3 regions of the Arthrobacter sp. NPDC093139 genome follow, and region 3 is predicted to be linked to each of the others. Evidence: predicted binding sites of a transcription regulator. Region 3 holds the regulator's gene; each other region holds the start of a gene.
The links. The regulator Rex, encoded in region 3, represses fermentation and respiration genes when NADH is low (regulators of the CRP and FNR family bind a similar motif). The targets are predictions, from matches to a motif close to CTTGTGAANNNNTTCACAAG.
Positions count from the first base shown of each region.

Region 1 (7,620 bases), on a different contig from region 3:
GCCACCCTGTTCAGCGACGACTTCTCGGGAACGGCGGCGGCCTGGACCGGCAACGGCACCGGGTCTTGGTCGATCCAGGACGGCGGGTATGTCCAGTCCAGCACCACAGCGCAGAACACGATGGTGACCGCCGGAGACGCCGACTGGAGCAACTACACGCTCAGCACCAAGGCGACAAAACTGGCGGGCTCGGAAGGGTTCCTCGTCTCCTTCGGAGTGAAGGACACCGGCAACTACTTCTGGTGGAACCTCGGCGGCTGGAACAACTCGAAGTCGGTAGTGGAGAAGGCCGTCAACGGCGGCAAGACGAACGTCATCGAAAAGAACACCGTGATCGAGACCGGGCGTGAATATGACATCCGCATTGAAGTCTCCGGGCGCATCGCCAAGCTCTACCTGGACAACGTCCTGTGGGGCACTGTGGACGACACCCAGGCTGACCCCGTCTACTCCGTGGTTACCAAGGACGCGGAATCGGGCGACACGATCGTGAAGGTGGTCAACACCTCGGCCCAACGGACCCCGGTGGACATCAAGGTGGCGGGTGCAACCAACATCAGCACCACGGCCGCGGTCACCACCCTGACCCAGAGCGCTGACGGGCAAAACCTGGCCCCGGCGTCGAGCACCTTCAACGGAGCTCGGGCGGCGTTCACCTATGAGTTCGAGCCCAAGTCGGTGACCTTCATCCGGCTCGCCGATGCGGGGGCCCGCAAGTAGGCAGCACACCTGACTTAGCATCCCGCCGCGGCCCTTTGGCCGCCCTAACGAAAGTTGCTCTATGCTCACCACACCCTCAAAGGCCCGCACCGGCCCGGCACTGATCACCGCTGCTGTCCTGGCGCTCGGCGGGCTTGCCGCCGGGGCGCCGGCCCAGGCCGCCGTCGACGACGGCCTCGTCCTCAAATACAACCTCACGGAATCCGCCGGTTCCGTCGCAGAAGACAGTTCCGGCAACGGCCGGAACGGAGTGATCAACGGTGATGCCGCGTTGCTGGGAACCGAAGGCCTGCAACTCGGCGGTACCAACGCCCACGTCCGCCTCCCCAACGACGTCATGCGCGGGCTGGACGCCATCACCGTCTCAACCGACGTAAAAATCGCGCCAGACCAAGGCGCCCCCTACTTCATTTGGGGAATGGGCAACACAACCAACGGCACCGGCAACGGCTACCTCTTCACCACCGGCAACTCGTACCGGACCTCTATCGCCAGCGGCAACTGGTCTACCGAGCAGACCGCCAGCGCCGGACGGGACCTGGCGCGCGGCGCCTGGAAAACGATCACCTACACCCTCAGCGGCGGTACGGCCGTCCTCTACGAGGACGGCACGGAGGTCGCCCGCAAGAGCGGCGTCACCATCACCCCCGGGAGCATCGGAGGAGGAACGACGACGGCGAACTACCTTGGGCGGTCTGTCTACGCCGGTGACAAGTACCTGAAAGGACAGGTCCGGGACTTCCGCATCTACAATCGGGCACTCTCTGCGGCCGAAGTGCGGGAGGTCGGCTACGTCTCTCCGGAAGAGCGGGTGGCCCTCGATCTGAAGGAACTGTCACTCGGCGACACCAGTGCCGTCAGCGCCGACCTGAAATTGCCTCTCACAGGTCCCAACGGATCGGTTTACGCGTGGTCGTCTTCCAACGAAGCCGTCGTTTCGTCCAAAGGTGTGGTGACACGCCCCGCCCACGGAACCGGAAACGCCGACGTGACGCTGACGGCCACCGCCACCTCAGGTGGGGCCTCAGCTTCCAAGACGTTCACTGTTACGGTCCTCGAAGACATCAGTGACGACCGGAAAGTCAGTGAGGCCTCGGCCGCGCTGAACGTGTGGGACGCCGAAGGAATCCGCGGCAACATAACCCTGCCGGCCACTGGACTTCACGGAACCACGGTGGACTGGAAGTCGAGCAACGGCTCCGTCATCACCGACACCGGCGAGGTTTCGCGGCCGGCCCACGGCAGCGAACCGGTGAAGCTTAACCTGCACGCAACCGTCACCCTTGGAAAGGCCAAGGCCAGGACGAGGTTCTTCGTGACTGTTCTGCCGCTGCCCAAGACAGAAGCCAAGGAAGGGTACGCCTTCGCCTACTTCACCGGCAACGACCTCGCCGGAGAGAACATTTTCATGGCCGCCAGCCGCGGCAACGACGCGCTCAAGTGGGATGAGCTGAACGGGGGGAAGCCCGTCCTCAACTCCAAGCTGGGCACCAAAGGCCTGCGCGACCCCTTCATCATCAGATCCCCGGAAGGCGACAAGTTCTACATGATCGCCACCGACCTCTCCATCGGCAGCGGAACCTCGTGGGATTCCTCCCAGCGCCAAGGCAGTCAGTACATCGAGGTCTGGGAGTCAACGGACCTTGTGAACTGGTCCGAGCAACGCCACGTCAAGGTCTCCCCGGACACGGCCGGGAACACCTGGGCGCCGGAAGCCCACTACGACGGGAAAATCGGCGCCTACGTGGTCTATTGGGCCTCCAAGATCTATGCCGACAGCGACCCTAACCACGCGGGCGGCACCCACAACAAGATGATGTACTCCACCACCCGCGACTTCCGGACCTTCAGTGAGGCGAAAGTCTGGAACGACCCGGGTGACTCCGTCATCGACTCCACTGTCATCAAGGAAGGGGACACCTACTACCGCTTCACGAAGGACGAAGCCCGCGTTTCCGGGTGCCTCGACATCATGCAGGAGAAGTCCACGGACCTGCTGGCCGTTGATCTGCCTGCTGCAAACCCACGCGCCTGGTCCCTGATGGCCAACTGCATCGGCAGGAACGCCGGGACCGGGGGCGTCGAGGGGCCCACCGTCTTCAAGTCCAACACCGAAGAGAAGTATTACCTCTTCGTGGACGAGTTTGGCGGCCGGGGCTATATCCCGCTGGAGAGCACCAGCCTGGAGAACCCCAACTGGAAGCTCTCGAGCAATTATGAGCTTCCGCGCGCGCCGCGCCACGGCACCGTCCTGCCCGTTACCAAAACGGAGCTGGAGCGTCTCCGCCGCCAGCTGGGCTAGCGCGCCGCGGCACTACTGGCACCTGGAAGGACGGGGGCTCTGCCAACCCTGGCGGAGCCCCCGTCTCGTTGCCGTGATGCGATGGCGGCGATCGGGCCTGGCCCGGCAAGGCCGTCCAATATTGGGCGTCAGCAATGCTTGACGCAGAGATATGTTAGCGTTCACAATCGAAGAGAATCTTTTACATTTCGACACCGGGCATAGGGGCCAGTACCTCCCGGATGGAGGTTTCAGCATGCAAGCCAGTGGGGACGCCGGGTTCAAGACCGGCAATGACAATTACGTCATCGGAGTGGATTACGGCACCCTGTCGGGCCGGGCCGTCGTGGTGCGGGTCCGGGACGGCAAGGAGCTCGGCAGCGGCGTGTTTGATTACCCGCACGCGGTGGTCACCGAGGCGCTTCCTGCGGATGTGGCGGACGCAGCGGATGGGAGGACCGCCCGGCTCCCCGGTGATTGGGCGCTTCAGGTGCCGAACGACTACCGGGACGTGCTCCGGAATGCGGTGCCGGCGGCGATCGCCAATGCGGGCATTGACCCGTCCGCGGTGGTTGGGATTGCGACGGACTTCACCGCGTGCACGATGGTGCCGGTGAAGGCCGACGGCACGCCCCTGAACGAAGTTCAGGGATTCGCCAATCGGCCCCATGCATACGTCAAGCTTTGGCGCCATCATGCGGCCCAAGGGCAGGCGGACCGCATCAATGCCCTCGCCGCCGAACGGGGTGAGACGTGGCTGCCGCGGTACGGCGGCCTGATCTCCTCCGAGTGGGAGTTTGCCAAGGGGCTCCAGCTGCTGGAGGAGGATCCCGAGGCCTACGCGGAGATGGACCACTGGGTGGAAGCTGCCGACTGGATTGTCTGGCAGCTCTGCGGCAGCTACGTCCGCAACGCCTGCACCGCCGGATACAAGGGCATCTACCAGGACGGCCGGTATCCGTCCGAGGACTTCCTGGCCGCCCTGAATCCGAAATTCAGCAACTTTGTTAGCGCTAAACTTGACTGCACCATCGGCCGCCTGGGCGACGCCGCAGGGTACCTGACGGCCGAGGCCGCAGAGTGGACCGGACTGCCTGAGGGCATCGCCGTCGCCGTCGGCAACGTGGATGCCCACGTCACCGCACCCGCGGCCAAAGCCGTTGAGCCCGGCCAGCTGGTGGCCATCATGGGCACCTCCACCTGCCATGTGATGAACGGGGATGTGCTGCGGGAGGTGCCCGGCATGTGCGGTGTGGTGGACGGCGGCATAGTCGACGGGCTCTGGGGCTATGAGGCCGGCCAGTCCGGCGTGGGCGACATCTTCGGCTGGTTCACGAAGTATGGGGTTCCGCCCGAATACCACGCGGCTGCCGCAGCTGCAGGACTCGGCATCCACGAATACCTGACCGAACTCGCCGCAGCCCAGGCGATCGGCGGCCACGGCCTGATCGCCCTGGACTGGCACTCAGGCAACCGCTCGGTCCTGGTGGACCATGAGCTCTCCGGAGTGGTGGTGGGCCAGACCCTGGCCACGCGCCCCGAGGACATCTACCGGGCGCTGCTGGAGGCCACGGCCTTTGGCACCCGCACCATCGTTGACGCCTTCCGCGACGCCGGTGTGCCGGTGAAGGAATTCATTGTTGCCGGCGGCCTGCTGAAGAACAAACTGCTGATGCAGATCTACGCCGACGTCACCGGGCTGCAGCTCTCCACCATCGGTTCGGCCCAGGGACCCGCACTCGGTTCGGCCATCCACGCAGCCGTCGCAGCAGGCAAGTACCCGGACATCCGTGCCGCCGCTGCGGCGATGGGCTCCGCCCCCGGTGCCGTGTACACACCGATCCCGGACAACGTCGCCGCGTACGAGGAACTGTTCCGCGAGTACCGGACCCTGCATGACTACTTCGGCAGGGGAACCAACGACGTCATGCACCGGCTCAAGGCCATCCAGCGCAACGCCGCCCAATCCCTGCCAGCCCAGTCCCTGCCAGCCCAGTCCCTGCCCGCCCAGCTCGCCCAGGAGGTCTCGGCATGAGCGCCCTGCTGGAGACCATCGCGATGGTCCGCCGGGATGTCTGCACACTGCATGCCGAGCTGACGCGCTACGGACTGGTCGTCTGGACGGCCGGGAACGTGTCCGGCCGGATCCCGGGCTATGACCTGATGGTCATCAAGCCCTCGGGCGTCTCCTATGACGATCTGACCCCCGAAGCCATGGTGGTCACGGACCTCTACGGCACCCCGGTGAGCAGCCTGAGCGCCGACGCCGAAGGTGCCCCGGCCGAATGGGAAAACCCGGACCTCACGCCGTCCTCGGACACGGCCGCCCACGCCTACGTGTACCGGCACATGCCCGACGTCGGTGGAGTGGTGCACACCCACTCCACCTACGCCACTGCCTGGGCCGCCCGGGGTGAAGCCATCCCGTGCGTGCTGACCATGATGGGCGATGAGTTCGGCGGCACCATTCCGGTGGGGCCATTCGCCCTGATCGGGGACGACTCGATCGGCCGCGGCATCGTGGAAACCCTGCAGGGATCAAACTCCCCGGCGGTCCTGATGCAGAACCACGGCCCCTTCACCATCGGCAAGGACGCCCGCTCGGCCGTCAAAGCTGCAGTGATGTGCGAGGAAGTGGCCCGCACCGTCCACATCGCCCGGCAGCTCGGCGAACCACTGCCCATCGATCCGGTCCAGATTGAATCCCTCTACGCCCGCTACCAGAACGTCTACGGCCGCTAGGCCCAGTCACGGCCGCTAGGCCCAGTCACGGCCGCGAGGCCCGAACCCGGTCACCAGGCCCAGTCACTCGGCCGCCAGGCCCCCGAAGCTTTCCAGGAGAACTACATGTCCAACGCCAACAACACCTCCCTCGAGCACCACGAGGTCTGGTTCCTCACCGGCAGCCAGCACCTCTACGGGGAGGACGTCCTGAAGCAGGTCGCCGCCCAGTCCCAAGAGATTGCCGCCGCCCTTAACGAAGCCTCCGAGGTGCCGGTCAAGCTGGTCTGGAAGCCCGTACTGACAGACTCCGACGCGATCCGCCGCACCGCCTTGGAAGCCAACTCGGATGATTCGGTGATTGGCGTGACCGCGTGGATGCACACGTTCTCTCCGGCCAAGATGTGGATCCAGGGCCTGGACCTGCTCCGCAAGCCCCTGCTGCACCTGCACACCCAGGCCAACGTTGAGCTCCCGTGGGCGGACATCGATTTCGACTTCATGAACCTGAACCAGGCCGCGCACGGCGACCGCGAGTTCGGCTACATCCAGTCCCGCCTCGGCGTGCCGCGCAAGACCGTCGTCGGGCACGTCTCCAACCCCGAGGTCGCCCGGCAAGTTGGCGTCTGGCAGCGGGCCGCCGCCGGCTGGGCCGCCGTCCGCACGCTGAAGCTGACCCGCTTCGGGGACAACATGCGCAACGTCGCCGTCACCGAAGGTGACAAGACCGAGGCCGAGCTGCGCTTCGGCGTCTCGGTCAACACATGGTCCGTCAACGAGCTCGCCGACGCCGTGCACGGCGCCGCGGAGTCCGACGTCGACGCCCTGGTCGCCGAGTACGAGCGGCTCTATGAGGTGGCGCCGGAACTTCGCTCCGACGGGGCCCGCCACGAATCCCTCCGCTACAGCGCCAGGATCGAGCTGGGACTGCGCAGTTTCCTCGAAGCCAACGGATCCGCCGCCTTCACCACGTCCTTCGAAGACCTGGGCGAACTGCGGCAGCTGCCCGGCATGGCCGTGCAGCGGCTCATGGCCGATGGCTACGGCTTCGGCGCAGAGGGCGACTGGAAGACAGCCATCCTGGTCCGTGCCGCCAAGGTCATGGGTGCCGGCCTGGCGGGCGGCGCCTCGCTCATGGAGGACTACACCTATCACCTCACTCCCGGCCAGGAAAAGATCCTCGGCGCGCACATGCTCGAGGTCTGCCCCTCCCTGACGGCCACGAAGCCGCGGGTTGAAATCCACCCGCTGGGCATTGGCGGCAAGGAAGATCCGGTCCGCATGGTCTTCGACACGGACGCAGGACCCGGCGTCGTCGTGGCCCTGTCCGACATGCGGGACCGTTTCCGCCTCGTGGCAAACGCCGTCGACGTCGTCGATCTCGACGAACCGCTGCCCAACCTCCCGGTTGCCCGCGCACTCTGGTCCCCGAAGCCCGACTTCGCCACGTCCGCCGCGGCCTGGCTGACCGCGGGGGCAGCGCACCACACCGTCCTTTCCACGCAGGTGGGGATGGACGTGTTCGAGGACTTCGCCGAGATCGCCCGGACCGAGCTCCTCACCATTGACGACGGCACCACCATCAGGCAATTCAAGAAGGAACTCGCCTGGAACGCCGCGTACTACAAGCTCGCCGGTGGGCTGTGAGCGAATACGAAATCCAAGCGGGGGAGTACAGCGCGACCGTGACGGCACGGGGAGCTGCCCTGCGGGAACTCCGCCACCGGGGACGGGACCTGGTTGTCCCGTTCCCGGAGGGCGGGCCCATCCCCGACTACAGGGGCATCATCGCGGCCCCCTGGCCCAACCGCATCGCCGACGGCAAATACAAGTTCCGGGGAGCCGACTACCGGCTGCCCATTAACGAAACCGAGCGGGACTGCGCCCTTCACGGCCTG
Region 1 covers NZ_JBIVOO010000002.1:378,506-386,125, forward strand. Annotated here, with positions in the region: gene ACIP90_RS04865 (alpha-L-arabinofuranosidase C-terminal domain-containing protein) at 1-720, shown strand, start outside; gene ACIP90_RS04870 (immunoglobulin-like domain-containing protein) at 782-3,022, shown strand; gene araB (ribulokinase) at 3,258-5,036, shown strand; gene ACIP90_RS04880 (L-ribulose-5-phosphate 4-epimerase) at 5,033-5,743, shown strand; gene araA (L-arabinose isomerase) at 5,849-7,369, shown strand; gene ACIP90_RS04890 (aldose 1-epimerase family protein) at 7,366-7,620, shown strand, end outside.
Region 1: a site for Rex is predicted at 3,171-3,190, ahead of araB (ribulokinase). Genes of this name have one in related genera too.

Region 2 (7,620 bases), on a different contig from region 3:
TCCTCGGCGGTGGTCTTGCGGTGGACCTCCGGGTTCGCCTCGTTGGCGAACTGCTGTGCCCAGATGGAGTTTTCGGTATTGGCCACGATTTCCTGGGCCTTCTCTACGGCGCCGCGCATGCCCTCGGAACCCGGGGTCAGGACGATCTCAGCACCGAAGGCACGCAGCATGACACGGCGTTCCGTGGACATGGTTTCCGGCATGGTGAGGATGACCTTGTAGCCGCGTGCCGCGCCCACCATGGCCAGCGCGATCCCGGTGTTGCCGGAGGTGCCCTCGACGATGGTTCCGCCAGGCTTGAGCGCGCCGGACTTTTCGGCAGCGTCGATGATGGCGACGCCGATTCGGTCCTTCACGCTGTTGGCCGGGTTGTAGAACTCGAGCTTCACGGCCACGGTGGCGCCCAGGCCCTCACTCAGCCGGTTGAGCCTGACCAGGGGGGTGCCGCCTACAAGCTGTGTTACATCGTCGTAGATCCGTGCCATGTACTTACGCCTATCTTTGAGGAGGGAATACTGTGGTCAGCCTAACGAGGGCGTAAGCGCCGCCGCTAAGCATTAAGCCATGCAGAGTAATATTTCCGCGCCTTGGCCAGTTTCGGGTTGATGATGACCTGGCAGTAGCCCTGTTCCGGGAACTTTGCGTAATAGTCCTGGTGGATCTCCTCGGCCCGGTAGAACTCCGGGAGCCGGCTTACCTCCGTCACGATGGGCCGAGACCACAGGGCCTGGTTCCGTTGGATCGCTTCCTCGAAGAGGATCTTTTCCTCTGTCGTCTCATAGAACATGGACGAGCGGTACTGCGTTCCGACGTCGTATCCCTGGCGGTTCAGCGTGGTGGGGTCGTGCAGCGCGAAGAACATGTCCAGGATGACCTCGGGCGGGATGATCTCCTCGTCGAAGGTGACTGCCACGACCTCCGCGTGACCCGTGGTGCCTGAACAGACGGAGTAGTAGTCCGGGTGGCGTTCGTGGCCGCCCGTGTAGCCTGACACCACCGCGCTGACGCCGATGGTTTTCTGGTAGACGGCGTCCAGGCACCAGAAGCAGCCTCCGCCAAGCACAAAAGTTCTCATGTCCTCTTCAATGGTTGAGGGGCGCCGATGATTCCCCCAGCCACACTACGGGTCCGAACCCGGGACGGGCCAGCGGCGCCTATAGAGTAAAAATATGAGTATGGAACCTGTGAACAGTGGTGTTGCAGCAGAGCCGGCAGAATCTCCGGACGCGGCAGCTGCCGAGGAGGCGCCAGGGGCGCCGACGCTCGGACAGCTCATGCTGGCCGTCGAAGAGCTCTGGCCCGAGTCGCTCGCCGAGGAGTGGGACGAGGTGGGCCTTGTTGCCGGGCACCCGTCGGCGGAAATCACAAGGGTCATGTTTGCCGTGGATCCCACGCTTGACGTCATCGAGGAAGCCATTGAATGGGGCGCAGAGCTGCTGATCACGCACCACCCGTTGCTGCTCAAAGGAGTGACGTCAGTCGCGGCCAACACCCCCAAAGGCAAGGCCGTCCACCGCCTGATCGAGTCGGGAACCGCTCTCCTGACCGTCCACACGAACGGGGATTCCGCCGTCGGAGGTGTCTCCGATGTCCTGGCCGACGCCCTGGGGCTGGACAACGTGTCTCCCCTGACCCGTGCAGCCAACGGTCTTCCGGAGGAAGGCATCGGCAGGGTCGGCGATCTTGCCGAGGCAATGACGCTGGGCGACTTCGCGGCGAGGGTGTTTGGGATCCTGCCCTCGGTCGCGGGCGGCGTCAGGGTTTCCGGCGACAAGGACGGCCTGGTCCGCCGGGTCGCGGTCTGCGGCGGCGCAGGGGACTCACTGTTTGACGAGGTCCGGGCCAGCGGCGCCGATCTGTATGTCACGGCCGACCTTCGGCACCACTCCGCTTCCGAGGCCCGCGAGGCCGCCGTTAACGGGCGCCCTTATCTTGTCGACGTGTCCCATTTCGCCAGCGAATGGCTGTGGCTTCCGGCTGCTGCAGATGCGCTGGGCAATGTCCTTGCTGACCAGGGCCATGTCGTCGACATCCGTGTCAGCGCCACCAACAGCGATCCGTGGGACTTCATTCTGACTCCCGGCGGGGACTAGAGTCTATAAAGCCCCTGCAGGGGTGCCCGGCGCAGGCCGGATGGGATCAAGCGGAGGTAATCGTGGCCAAGGCAGCACCGGCGGAACAGTTGAAGTTGCTCGAGCTCCAGGGGCTGGACGCGAAACTCAAATCACTGGCCAGCCGCCGCCGCAGCCTTGAAACAGACCCCCGCATCGAAGACCTCCAGGCGGCGCTGAACATTGCCAACGGCGAGCTGGGTGCAGCAAAGATGGCAGTCCATGACGCAGAGGCGGAGCTAAAGCGCGCCGAGGCTGACGTCGAACAGGTGGCCGGCAGGATCGAACGCGACGAAGCGAGGCTGAATAGCGGAACCGGCCTGTCCAAGGACCTGGTGGCCCTGCAGAAGGACATCGCCTCGCTCAATAAGCGCCGGTCAGACCTCGAAGACGTTGAACTCGAAGTCATGGAGCGGCTGGATTCGCTGCGCGAGCGGCAGGCGGCCCAGCAGAAGATCGTCGATGACATCCAGGGTTCCTTCGGCGCGATCCGGGCGGAGCTGGACGGGCAGCTGGCGGAGATTGCCGCTGAAGAAACGGTGGTGCGGGGCCGCCGGGCAGAGTTCGCCGCGGGGTTGGATGCCGGAATGTTGGCTGTCTATGAGAAGACCCTGGCCCGCCGCGGGGTGGGTGCTGCGCGGCTGTTCCACGGCACGTCCGAAGGGTCCGGCATGCAGCTGAGCCCTGGGGACCTTGCCGATATCAAGGCCGCTGCCGACGACGACATCGTCTTCTGCCCGGACTCCGGCTGCATCCTGGTGCGCTCCCCCGAATGGGTCTGAGCCCAGTAAGGCCCAACCGCAGCGTTAGCTAGCCGGGAAGGATGATGTTCAGGGCGTGGGCCTTCCGCGCTGTCCCCGGGACGAGTTCGGCATTCCACTTTTCAGTGGCGGCCTTGTGCAGCTGGGCCGGCGTCCCGGGGGCCTTCCCCGCCCGGGTCAGCAGATGCCGCGCCAGCTCACCCCGGGTGTGCTTCGCGAAGTGGCTGACCACCTTGCGGACGCCGTTCACCTCCGTGAAGACATTCACCGTCACCGTTGACGCCGGCGGGGGAGCCCACGCCGCGGCATAGGTGCTGGAACGGCAGTCCACCAGCAGCTGCCCGGCCGTGGCGGAGGCGAGTGCGTCCGTGAGCTGCGGCTTCCAGAACGACGCAAGGCGTCCGACGTCGGGCAGTGCCGTCGACATCGACAGTCGATAGGCGGGCACGGAGTCGGCGAAACGGATGGCTCCCCACAGCGCCGAAATCACGAGCACCGCGTCGTCCGCCCGCCGCTTTTGCGCCGCCGTCATCGACTTGTAGCCCAGCGCGTCGTACAGGACGCCTGAATACACCTGGTGGGCCGGTGCCGCCGGTTCCGCGTGCAGCCGGGTGTTGCGTTCGACGTCGGACGCCAGCGACGCTCCGACGCCCAGCAGTGCCAAGGCATCCTCGTGCGCGCTCACCGTCCCCAGTGCATCGAGCACCTTGGCCCGGCAGGGGTTCAGTTCAGGGAAACTCAGGGACGTCCAGTCCATGGCGTCGCCGCGGACGGCAGGGGTCTTACCTTCGGACGGGGGAAGCAGGATCAGCACCGTACGATCTTACCGGTGCCCGCCGGCCCTGTTCCTCGGCGGCTGCGCGCTCAGCGGAGGTGCCTGCCCAGGAACGACACCACGTCAGGCAGGATGGCCCGCCAGTAGTCCGCATCGTGACCTCCCGTCCGGAAGCCGCCCTCCACTACTCCGGGGAGGCCGCTGGCATACTTCTTGACCCAGGGGAACAATTCATCCTCGGTTCCGCAGTCGACCCGCTTGGGTATCGCTGCCAGCCTGGGCCGCAGCGAGAACACGTTATGGGCCGCAAAATCGGACGGGCTGTCGAAGGCGCCTTCGATTCGCTCGTCATAGCGGTCCCAGACTGCCGGGCTCATGGCTGCCACGGCCCGGATGCCGGGCAGGCGGGCCTGCGAGGCGAGAAGCAGGACGCCGAATCCGCCCATGGACAGACCGAACAGGCCGATCCGGCCGAGGTCGTAGCCCTGCGAGCCCAGGAAGGGAACAAACTCATCCGCCAGCATTGACTGGCTGTCGCTGCCGTCGGCCCTGGGATGCCACCAGGTGTCGCCGCCGTCCACCGACGCAATGGCGAACGGTGCCCCGCCGATAAAGAGGTGGCGTCTCAGGACTTCGTGGGCTTTGAGCACATCGAAGATCCCCTCGTTGTCGCCGCCCAGGCCGTGGAGGAACAGCGCCAGCGGGAAGTCCGTCCCGCTCCTGCCGGGAAGCACCGGCGTGGCAATGGACCAGTGGGTTGTTGCCGCAGGCCGGAACCTCGAAACAAAGGAACCGCCGCGCATGGCCACCGAGGGAGGCCCCACCGGTGGGTTGGGCAACGGGGAGGGCGGCGGATGGCTGGCGGTGCACCCGCTGGCCGCGTAGGCGCCAACGCCCAGCCCTGCCAGCTGAAGCAGGCGGCGGCGGGTCACTTCGGACGCGTCCATGATCCGATCATAGGCTCGGCGCGCATGTGTGGCAGTGGCCCTGTGTGGCGGGGCCTGCCCGCACTGACCGTAGAATGGACTGCGGATGGGTTGACCAGGCGGCCGCGCGTCACGCAAGTGGCTCGAGGAACGTCCGGGCTCCGCAGAGCAGGGTGGTGGGTAACGCCCACTCGGGGTAACCCGCAGGCCAGTGCCACAGAAAACAGACCGCCTGCCTCGCGCCGATTTGAAAGCGGCACGATGCAGGTAAGGGTGAAACGGTGGTGTAAGAGACCACCAGCTTCCCGGGTGACCGGGAAGGCTAGGTAAACCCCACCCGGAGCAAGGCCAGACAGGGCACGTTTGAGGGCTGCTCGCCCGAGTGCCCGGGTAGGCCGCTGGAGGGCGTCGGCAACGGCGTTCGTAGATGGATGGCCGCTACTCCCGCCCCGGCAACGGCGCGGGAACACAGAACCCGGCGTATCGGTCAGCCCATCCACTTATTCTGCGGCCGTTCCTGCCGCGCACCGGGCGTGCCTGACCGCGCCGGCCCGGTGTGAGAGATTTCACGTGCCCCCCGGTCATCCGCGGCGCGTGGCCAGCCCTAGAATAGACCTTGAACGTAGAAGTTCTACCGCCGGATCTGCGTTCGCAACCGGCGGTTTTTCTTTGCAACGTCAAAGGCATCCGGGGCGGACCGAAACCCTGCCGGTGCCAGCGCCCCTGGATACTTCGGGTGGCCGACTTCCGGTTACGAGGACGTAGCCGGTCGAACCAAGGAAGGTAGTTCTGTGAGCCAGACGTCAGATTCTTGTCTCGATACGTGGATGGGCCGCGAGGCACTCGCCGAGGCCATGATCCCTGTGATCGGCCGGCTGTACCGGGAAAATAACGTGGTCACCTCGATCCACGGCCGCAGCCTGATCAACAAGTCCACCATGAACATCCTCAAGGCGCACCGCTTCGCACGCCGGATGAGCAAGGACGAGCTGCTCCTGGAGGAAACGGCACCCCTGCTCGATACGCTCGCAAAGCTGGACCTGGGTGCCGCCGCGATCGACATCGCGCGCCTGAACCAGAAGTTCAAGTCCGACGGCGGAGACGCCACCTTGGAAGAATTCCTCCGCGCCGAGCTGGCCGAGATCGTTGGCAAGCGCGGCGCCGATGACCGCACCAGCACCGACGTCGTCCTTTATGGGTTTGGCCGGATCGGCCGCCTTGTCGCCCGGCTCCTCATCGAAAAGGCCGGCGGCGGCCACGGCCTGCGCCTGCGCGCCATCGTCGTGCGGCGCGGTTCCCACAACGACCTTTCCAAGCGTGCGAGCCTCTTGCGCCGCGACTCGGTCCACGGTTCCTTCGAAGGCACCATCAAGGTGGACGAGGAAGCGAACACCATCACGGCCAACGGCGTCCAGGTCCAGGTCATCTACTCGGACAACCCCGCCACGATTGACTACACGGCGTACGGCATCACCAATGCCCTGGTCGTGGACAACACGGGCCGCTGGCGCGACAGCGAAGGCCTGTCCCAGCACCTGCTGAGCAAGGGTGTGGGGCGCGTGCTGCTGACGGCTCCGGGCAAGGGTGAGCTGAAGAACATCGTTCACGGCATCAACCACGGCACCATCCTGGATTCGGACAAGATCGTCACGGCGGCATCGTGCACCACTAATGCCATCACGCCGGTACTGAAGGCGATCAACGACAAGTACGGCGTCATCCACGGCCACGTGGAGACCGTTCACTCGTTCACGAACGACCAGAACCTGATCGACAACTTCCACAAGGGCGACCGCCGTGGCCGCTCGGCCGCGCTGAACATGGTGATCACCGAAACCGGTGCGGCCAAGGCCGTGGCCAAGGCGCTCCCGGAACTGCAGGGCAAGCTCACCGGCAGCTCCATCCGCGTCCCCACGCCGGATGTCTCCCTGGCGATCCTGAACCTGACCCTGGAACAGGGCACCACCAAGGACGAGGTCAACGATTACCTGCGGGAAATGTCGCTGCACTCGGTCCTGCGCAAGCAGATCGACTACATCGACTCCCCGGAGGTCGTCTCCACGGACTTCGTCGGCTCCCGCCGCACCGGGATCGTGGACGGTCTGGCCACTGTTTCCACCGACAAGAACCTGGTTCTCTACGTCTGGTACGACAACGAGTTCGGCTACAGCTGCCAGGTTGTCCGGGTCATGGAGGAAATGGCAGGCGTGAACCCTCCCTCGTTCCCCGCCAAGGACTCCGTCAAGGACGCAGCCCCCGTCCTGGCCGCAGCGGGATCCGTCTAGCCCCGGCCCTCGGGTGAGCCCGCGGCCCAAAGCCGCGGGCGCCCCTCTTTCCCAACTTCCCGGCTGGTTCTCTGGAATCAGCCGGGAAAGGGGACCACACTGTTCTCATGGAACACGACTCGACCCTCCAGCGTGACACATCACATGACACAACACTGGAACACGCACTTGATGTAGCGCGTGCAAACCAGAAAGAGGCGCAGCGCCTCCTGGACCAAGCCGCCGCCGCACGTGCCGCCGGCGAGGTCGGCGAAGAGCGGGTGGCACAGTTGCAGCGCCTGCTCGACCTGGCCAACGAGGATCTCCGCCGGGTGATGAGGGAGCAGTAGTCCCTCAACCCGTCCTCCCCAGGGCACCGGTCCTCAACAGTGTGGACATCTGCCCGGAGGCACTGGAGCTGCCCTAGTCTCGTGGTGTGTGCACAAGCCACGCCCCGAAGGGCGCCACGCGATGACCCTCAGCTGGTCCGCGTATAGGCGTGCCCGCCGGCGCTCCCGCCAGGCATGGGCCGTGCTTGCCTTTCTCGCGGTCCTGGTTGCGGCAGGCATAGCGTGGTTTTTCACGGCCGGGCAGTTCCTGGCCGTTGAACCGGCAGTGTCCGGCCCCAACGAGGTCCCCGTCTTCGACGCCACCTGGATGAAGCCGGTGGTGCCGCCCCGGCCTGTGCCGGAAGGCACGGCGATATCGGCACTGGACTCGTTGCCCGTTAAGGGCAGGGCACCCAAAAACGACTATGACCGGTCGGCCTTCGGCCAGGCTTGG
Region 2 covers NZ_JBIVOO010000001.1:13,881-21,500, forward strand. Annotated here, with positions in the region: gene cysK (cysteine synthase A) at 1-485, opposite strand, end outside; gene msrA (peptide-methionine (S)-S-oxide reductase MsrA) at 551-1,075, opposite strand; gene ACIP90_RS00095 (Nif3-like dinuclear metal center hexameric protein) at 1,176-2,093, shown strand; gene ACIP90_RS00100 (zinc ribbon domain-containing protein) at 2,156-2,893, shown strand; gene ACIP90_RS00105 (YaaA family protein) at 2,922-3,686, opposite strand; gene ACIP90_RS00110 (alpha/beta hydrolase) at 3,737-4,594, opposite strand; RNA gene rnpB (RNase P RNA component class A) at 4,681-5,072, shown strand; gene ACIP90_RS00120 (glyceraldehyde-3-phosphate dehydrogenase) at 5,365-6,858, shown strand; gene ACIP90_RS00125 (hypothetical protein) at 6,966-7,187, shown strand; gene ACIP90_RS00130 (HNH endonuclease family protein) at 7,309-7,620, shown strand, end outside.
Region 2: a site for Rex is predicted at 5,127-5,146, ahead of ACIP90_RS00120 (glyceraldehyde-3-phosphate dehydrogenase). Genes of this name have one in related genera too.

Region 3 (7,620 bases):
GAGCATGAACAGCTCGCTGTACTGGCCCATGGTTTCGTTGATGGGGAACATTACCGGTCCTTCTTCGGCTCAGCCGAGCCTGCTGGTGAGGAATTGGAGGATGGTGTGCCGGGCCCGTCCGGGTCGAGGCCCCACTCGCGCTGCAGCAGCCCGCGGATCGCCGCGGCCTCGCCGGCCAGCCGGTGGTCCTCACCGCGGGCCAGCAGGCCGTATTCCACCATGGTGCGCCCGTCCTCGTGCCTGCCCGTCCGCACCCAAACGCGGCGCCGGTTGACGTAGAGGGAGATCACCAGGCCGGCAACTGCCAGCAGCGCGAAAATCAGTGCCGACAGCTGGCCCGGATTGTGGTGGATATCGACGCCGACATAGCGCTTCACGCCGTCGAAGCTGATGGAGCCCTTGCCGTCCGGAAGGGTGTACGTGCTGCCGGGCGCGAGTGTGATGCCCTTGGTCGCCAGGTTGCGGGCATTCAGTGGCGTCAGGTCCTTGACGTCGAGTTCAAACACGTTCTGCGGGGCGCCCTTGTCGAGCCCGAGGTCGCCGTAGTACGAGTTCAGGCTCAGCTGCGGGTTGATCAGTTCGGGATCGCCGCTGAAGGAAATACCCTCATCGGTGACGAAGGCCGTGGGCAGGAAGAACCCGGCAAAGCCCAGCTGGTCCGGCTTCGCGTCCGGAACCTTGATCACCACGGAGGAGTAGTAGTTGTCGCCCTGCAGTTTGGCGACAACGGGCCCCTGCATGGCGACATTGCCCTTGCCGTCGCGCACTGTGACCACAGGGGCGTAGCCGTTGCCCGTCAGGTAAATACTGGTGCCGCCAAGCGTCACCGGTTCGTTGACCTTGAGGACTTCCTTCTTGGCTGGCGCCCCGGGGTTTTCCTTTGTGGTGACGTCTGCGGTGAAGTCGATGGGCTGGCCGAACTTGCCCCGGGACTCCCGGTCGAACTTGATCTGGAACTTGTCGAGCTGGATGGAGTACGGCTGGAGCTGGCTACTCTGGAAGTTGGTGCCCGGATTGAACTGGTCGTAGCCCACCAGGGTGTTGACGAACGTGTCGCCCTCCACGAGGATCCGCTGGCCGCTGTAGCCGAACAGTCCGCCGACCGCCACGGAGACCAGCACGCCGATCAGTGAGGTGTGGAAGACAAGGTTCCCCACTTCCTTCAGGAAGCCGCGCTCCGCCCCCAAAGACGGCCGCTCGCCGTCGTGCCTCACCGCAACGCGGTATCCGCGTTTCTTGAGCAGCGCCGCTGCGTTTTCAACAGCGTCCGACGCCGGGATGCCGGCTTCCGCGGGCACCACCAGTGTGCCGTACTCCGGCAGGCGGGACAGCCGCTTCGGGGTCCGCGGCGGCTCCGAGCGCATGGCCCGGTAGTGGGCTATGGCGCGCGGCACCACGCAGCCGATCAGCGAGATGAAGAGCAGGATGTAAATGCCCGAGAACCAGGCCGAGGAATACACGTCGTACAGCTGCAGCGAATCGAGGATCTTGCCGTAGTCCGGGTTGTCCTTGATGTACTGCGTGACCACCGACGGGTTGGCCGGACGCTGCGGGAACAGCGAACCAGGCACCGCAGCCACGGCCAGCAGCAGCAGCAGGAACAGCGCCGTTCGCATGCTGGTCAGCTGCGTCCAGGCCCAGCGGAGCATGCCGCCGGCGCCCAAGGCAGGCAGCGCCGCATTGGCTTTGGCCTCCCCCAGGGCGTCCTTCGGGGCGGCGTCCTTGGGTGCGTGATCCTTAGGGGATTCCTCGGCCGGACGGTTCTTGGTGGACTTCACACGCTCGCTCATCAGATCGGCAACTTAACGTCGGTTTGGAACCAGTACTGCAATTGGGTGACCCAGGCGCCCCACAGTCCTGTGGCCATCAGGATCCCCAGGACGATCAGGACTCCCCCGCCGGTCCGCTGGATGGCGAGCCGGTGCTTGCGGAAGAAGGACATCACGCCGGCGCCGCGGCGCACTGCCAGCGCTATCAGCAGGAACGGAATGCCCAGGCCGAGGCTGTAGACAAACGCCAGGAAGGCCCCCTTCGCCGCGGACGAACCGCCGGAGAGGCTCAGCAGCTGGACGGCGGAGTAGGTGGGGCCGATGCACGGCGCCCAGCCGAGGCCGAACGTGATCCCCAGCAGCGGGGCGCCCCAAAGCCCTGCGGGCGGTTTCGCATGGATTTTGGCGTCGCGCTGGAGCCAGCTGAATCCGCCCATGAAGACTACGCCCATGATGATCACCAGGATTCCGAGCAGCTGGGTGATCCAGGCGTTCTGGCCGGCGGCGAGCAGCGTACCCAGCTGGCCGAACGCGCCGCCGAGCAGCACGAAGATCACCGAGAACCCGAGCACGAAGAGGCCGATGCCGGCCAGCATGCGCCCGCGCTTCTGTTTCTGGAGGTCCACGCCGGTCAGTCCCGTGACGTAGCCCAGATATCCGGGCACCAGCGGCAGGACACAGGGCGAGAGGAAGGACACCAGTCCGGCCAGGAGGGCCACCGGGATGGCAAGGAGCAGCGAGCCGCTCAGGATGGCTTCGGCGAAGGGGCTGTTCACGGTATGGTCCGCCCGTTACTCTGCCACGGCGGAATCAATGAGGGCCTTGAGGGTGCCCTTCTGGATCTCCCCCAGCACGCGCGATGCCACACGGCCCTGCTTGTCCAGGACGAGTGTTGTGGGGACGGCCCCCGGCGGCACCAGGCCGGACACGGACAGCAGCACGCCGCCGTCCTTGTCGTTGAAGCTGGGGTAGGTGAGGCCGAACGTCTTGTCGAAGGCTTCCGCAGTGGGTTTCTCATCCCGCAGGTTCACGCCGAAGAACTGCACGCCCTTTGGCTTGAACTCCTGGTGGAGCGCTTCAAGCAGCGGGGCTTCCACCCGGCACGGCGCACACGCGGCGAACCAGAAGTTCAGGACAGTCACCTTGCCCAGGAAGTCCTTGGGCGTGACTGCGGTGCCGTTGAAGAGCGTGCCCTGGATATCGACGGCGGCCTTGCGGTCCGCGGCCGCGAATTCCGTCACCGAGCCGTCCCCGGCGACGTAGTTCTTGTTGTCGCCCGCCTTCGCCTGTTTGGCCAACGCATCTTCCTGGGCGCAGCCGGACAGACCCAGCGTGAGCGCCGTCAACGCCAGGCCTCCGGCAGCGAGGACGCTGCGGCGGGAGCTTACAGGGGGGGTGGTCATGGTTAGGCTCCGGGGGTGCTGGAGGCACCGGGAAGAAGGGCGGCGGCCGGCTCGGTGTACACAACGCGCACGAGCGTGCCGTCGTCGTCGAACACGAGGGACGTCAGGGAGGTAAGGGTGCACTCGCGCTTGCGGGGATCGTGCCACAGCGGCTTTCCCTCAGCGCTGAGGCGCGTGGCCCAGATGGGAAGCTGGTGGCTGACCATGATGGCCTCGGCGCCGTCGCCGCCGAGTTCGATCGCCTTGGTGCGGGCATCTTCAACGGCTGCCTGCACACGGGCTGCCTGATCCTTGTACGGCTCGCCCCACGAGGGCCTCATCGGGTTCACGAGCTTCGGCCAGTGCTTAGGCTTCCTCAGCTCGGCCTTGGTGACCCTCAGGCCTTCAAAATGGTTCTCTGCCTCGATGATGCGCTTGTCCGTATGGATCTCCAGCCCCAGCGCCTGGGACGTGGGAACTGCGGTCTCTTGGGCGCGGGTCAGCGGGGAGGCCACGAGGTAGACGATCTTTGCGCCTTGGGCGGCGCGGTCGCGGAAGTGTTCCGCCAGCGTCTGCGCCATCTGCTGGCCAAGCTCGGAAAGGTGGAATTCCGGCAGTCTGCCGTACAGGACGCCCGCAGGATTGTGGACTTCGCCGTGGCGGAGCAAATGAACAGTGGCTTGGGGCATGTCTACCAGTTTCTCAAAGATGCCGGGCGATCTGAAATCTTCTACATCTAGTAGAACTCAAGAAAATTACGAAATGTTCCCGAGGGCTGGAATAAAAGATGCATTTGCATGTTTATACTGGGTGCAGCAGTTAGTTGATACTTCAACCAATGAAGCTTCAACCCCACGATTCATCCGACGCACCACCGAACCAAGGAGAACCATCATGGCACTTCCCGCTAACGTCACCACCGGCACCTGGACCCTCGACACCTCGCACAGTGAAATCGGATTCACCGTCCGCCACGCGGGCATCAGCAAGGTCCGCGGCCAGTTCAAGGAAGCCACCGCAACCCTGGACCTCGCCGAGAACGTGGCCGACTCCAAGGTCAGCGCCACCATCCAGACCGCCAGCTTCGACTCGGGCGACGTGAACCGCGACGGCCACGTCCGCGGTGAAGACTTCTTCGACGTCGAGAAGTTCCCGGAGATCTCCTTCGTTTCCAACGGCCTCGTGGCCAAGGGCGACAGCTACGAGCTCCAAGGCGACCTCACCATCAAGGGCGTCACCCGTCCGGTGGCCCTCGAGACCGAGCTCAACGGCGTGGCCGTGGACCCGTTCGGCAACACCCGCGCCGGCGTTTCCGCTGAAACCACCATCAGCCGCAAGGACTTCGGCCTGACCTGGAACGCTGTCTTGGAAGCCGGCGGCGTGCTGGTCAGCGACAAGGTTGCCATCAACCTCGAACTGGCCTTCATCGCCCCTGCCGCGTAACCGCACACCAGGGCCCGCATGACGGGCCGTGCACCGCAAACGCCCCGCCCATGGTCCGGCTCAAGCCGGCTCCACGAAGCGGGGTTTTTGTGTCGCCGGCAGCTACTGCCGACCGTGGCCGTCCGGACCCGGGCGCTTTCTATAATTGGCCACACCGCCCTTCTATAAGTGAGAGCCATGAGCAACCCCAACGATCCATCGCAGGAACCAGGCAGCGAACCCCCTTCCGGTGACCGTCCACAACAGCGGCGTGGAGGACGCCTCCCGTTCCACCTGCCGGCGGACCGCCCCCGCAGTTTCTATGAGGCCATGCCGCCAGGCGGATTCGCCGGGCTGTTCAGCGTGATCGGGCTGCCTACGGAGCTGAAGATCTCGTACTGGATCTGGGTGCTCAGTGGGCTGCTCGGGCTGCTCGGCGGAGTGATCGTGCTGTTCGGCGCGCTGGTTCTCTTTGCGTTTTCGCCTGGCATCGCGATCCTCGTGCTGCTGCTCGCGGTCTGTGGCGCGGCGCTGTCCGCGGCGCAGATTGTCCTGGCCATGAACATGAAGGAAGGCCGGGAGTGGGGACGGCTCGCACTGACGGCTGTTGCCGGCGCCTCACTGCTTCTCGCTGTCATAAGCCTCGCCTGCACTGACGGCCGCGGCGGCAACGGGCTGGGCTTCCTGGCAGCCCTGGCCGCAACCGTGCTGATGTGGGTTCCCAATTCGCAGGCTTGGTTTGCCGCGAATACCCCTCGGGGATGAGCCTCGACGCGCCCGGTGAGGGGTACGGTGGAGTTAAGCCATGCTGGGGGCAGGGCAATGCGTCTGAACCCGGCGGCCGGTCCCTACGTCACAACGCAAAGGAACGCTCATGAGCACTCCTCCAGTCCCGCCTCGCAACCCTAACGATCCGGATTCCGGCCGCCATGATTCCGATGAGCCTGGACGGGACAGCAACGGGCAGCCGCAGTACGGCCAGAACGCTCCGCAATACGGCCAAAATGCCCCCCAGTATGGTCAGAATGTCCCGCCGGCGCCGCAGTATGGCCAAAACGCTCCCCAGCAGCCGCAGTACGGCCAGAACCCGCCGCAATATGGACAGCCACAGTACGGGCAACAGCCGTACGGCCAGCCGCCTCAGGGCCCGTCACCATATGGCCAGTCCCCCTACGGGCAGTACCCTTCGCAGCAGCCCGGGGGCCGGGGTCCGGCCGGCGTTCCGAAGCTCGTGGACAGAGCGTTCTGGATGATTATTGCCGCGGGCGTCCTCTCGATCCTGTCCCTGATGGTGAGCATTCCCACCCTCGACGACCCCATCATGCGTCAGACGTTCGAAGACCAACTTCGGGGCAGCGGCCAGAACATCCCCTTCGAAGACATTAAGCCCATCATCATCGGCACGATGGTGGTCGCGACCCTGATCGGCGCCGGCCTCTACGCCTTGGTCGCTTTCAACGTGCGCAAGGGTAAGAACTGGGCCCGCATCCTGGGCACGGTTTTTGCGGCGCTGTCAATCTTCTCCATTGCGCCGCTGGGCATCAACACGGTGGTGGTCGTCCTTGGGATCGCCGCGATCGTAATGCTCTACATGCCTGCGGCTTCACCGTACTTCCAGAAGCAGCAGCCCTTCGCCAACCCGTACGCGGGTCCCTACGGCCGTTAACCACGCCAACTGCCTGTTGTTCACCTAGCTTGTGGCCTCTCACTCCCCGCGGAGTCAGGGGCCACAAGCGTACGTTCGCGCTTTCCGGAGCCGGAGGTTAGTGCGGTTGCCCCGGTGTCTGCGCCCGTTGCGCGTGATAGGCCAGAATCTGCAGTTCGGTGGCCATGTCCACCTTGCGGAGGTTCACGTCGTCGGGAACCTGCAGCATCACCGGCGCAAAGCTGAGGATGCTGCGTACCCCCGCGGCCACCACGCGGTCGCAAACGCTCTGGGCCACGGCCGCGGGCAAGGCGAGAACCACCATGTTCGTGCCCGTCCGCTCCAGCACCGTTTCAAGGTCCGCCACGTCGCTCACGCGCAGCCAGCCCACCTCGTTGCCAACCACCATCTGGTCTGCGTCGAAAATGGCCACCACGTCGAAGCCGCGGGATTCGAACCCGCCGTACCTGGCCAGCGCTTTACCCAGGTTACCGGCGCCGACGATGGCAACCTTCCAGTCGTGCGTAAGTCCGAGCGTGGCGGCAATGTGGCGGCTGAGGTACTGGACCTCGTAGCCCACACCGCGCGTGCCATACGATCCCACATGGGAAAGGTCCTTGCGGAGGGTGGAGGAGCTGACCCCCGAGGCCTCAGCCAGGGACTCGGATGAGACGCGTTCAATTCCTTCGGCGAGGAGGGAGTTCAGGGCGCGCAGGTAGATGGTCAGCCGGGCCACGGCGGCCGGCGGGATCTGCTTGCCGGCAGCACCGGTGTGCCCTGGCACGGCCTGGGGTGGTGAATCGAGCGAAGTCACTAATTGCTCCATTGCGTCGCGTTGTGAGTCCACTCTAAATCCCCATCACTTATGTCAACAAAGCCGGTGCCTCTGTGCGGGATACGCGGCTAGCGCGCCATCGCCTGGCGCAGGATGCGCTCGAGCCTTGCCTCGTCGATCTTCCAGAAGTCGCGCTGGATCCCGTCCACCAGCACCACCGGGATTTCTTCGGCATAGCGGTCCCGGAGGGCTTCATTGCCGTCCACCGACTGTTCCGTCCACCCAAGTCCCAGCCCCGCGGCAACCCGTCCGACGGCGTCGCGCGCGGCAGCGCACAGGTGACAGTCAGCTTTGGTGAGGAGAACGACGTCGGGATTTGCCATGGCTCAACCGTAGCGCCGTTCACGGCGCTGAGCGATGCCGGCGTCGGCCGAACGCCGGCGCGTGGCCCGGGTTCGGCTCCACGGAGGATGGGCTTCCCCGCGTTGACTAGACTCAGAGGCATGCCTGAGGAGAAGTATGTCGCTGTGGCAAGGCAGCCCGTTGCAAAGCGGCAACAAGGCGAGGCCGCGTTTTTCGACGTCGATAACACGCTGATGAGGGGTGCCAGTCTTTTTCACGTTGCCC
Region 3 covers NZ_JBIVOO010000005.1:238,341-245,960, forward strand. Annotated here, with positions in the region: gene ccsB (c-type cytochrome biogenesis protein CcsB) at 1-51, opposite strand, end outside; gene ACIP90_RS10770 (cytochrome c biogenesis protein ResB) at 51-1,790, opposite strand; gene ACIP90_RS10775 (cytochrome c biogenesis CcdA family protein) at 1,790-2,545, opposite strand; gene ACIP90_RS10780 (TlpA family protein disulfide reductase) at 2,561-3,172, opposite strand; gene ACIP90_RS10785 (histidine phosphatase family protein) at 3,175-3,840, opposite strand; gene ACIP90_RS10790 (YceI family protein) at 4,046-4,594, shown strand; gene ACIP90_RS10795 (hypothetical protein) at 4,772-5,338, shown strand; gene ACIP90_RS10800 (hypothetical protein) at 5,448-6,239, shown strand; gene ACIP90_RS10805 (redox-sensing transcriptional repressor Rex) at 6,337-7,032, opposite strand; gene ACIP90_RS10810 (glutaredoxin family protein) at 7,122-7,376, opposite strand; gene ACIP90_RS10815 (HAD family hydrolase) at 7,497-7,620, shown strand, end outside.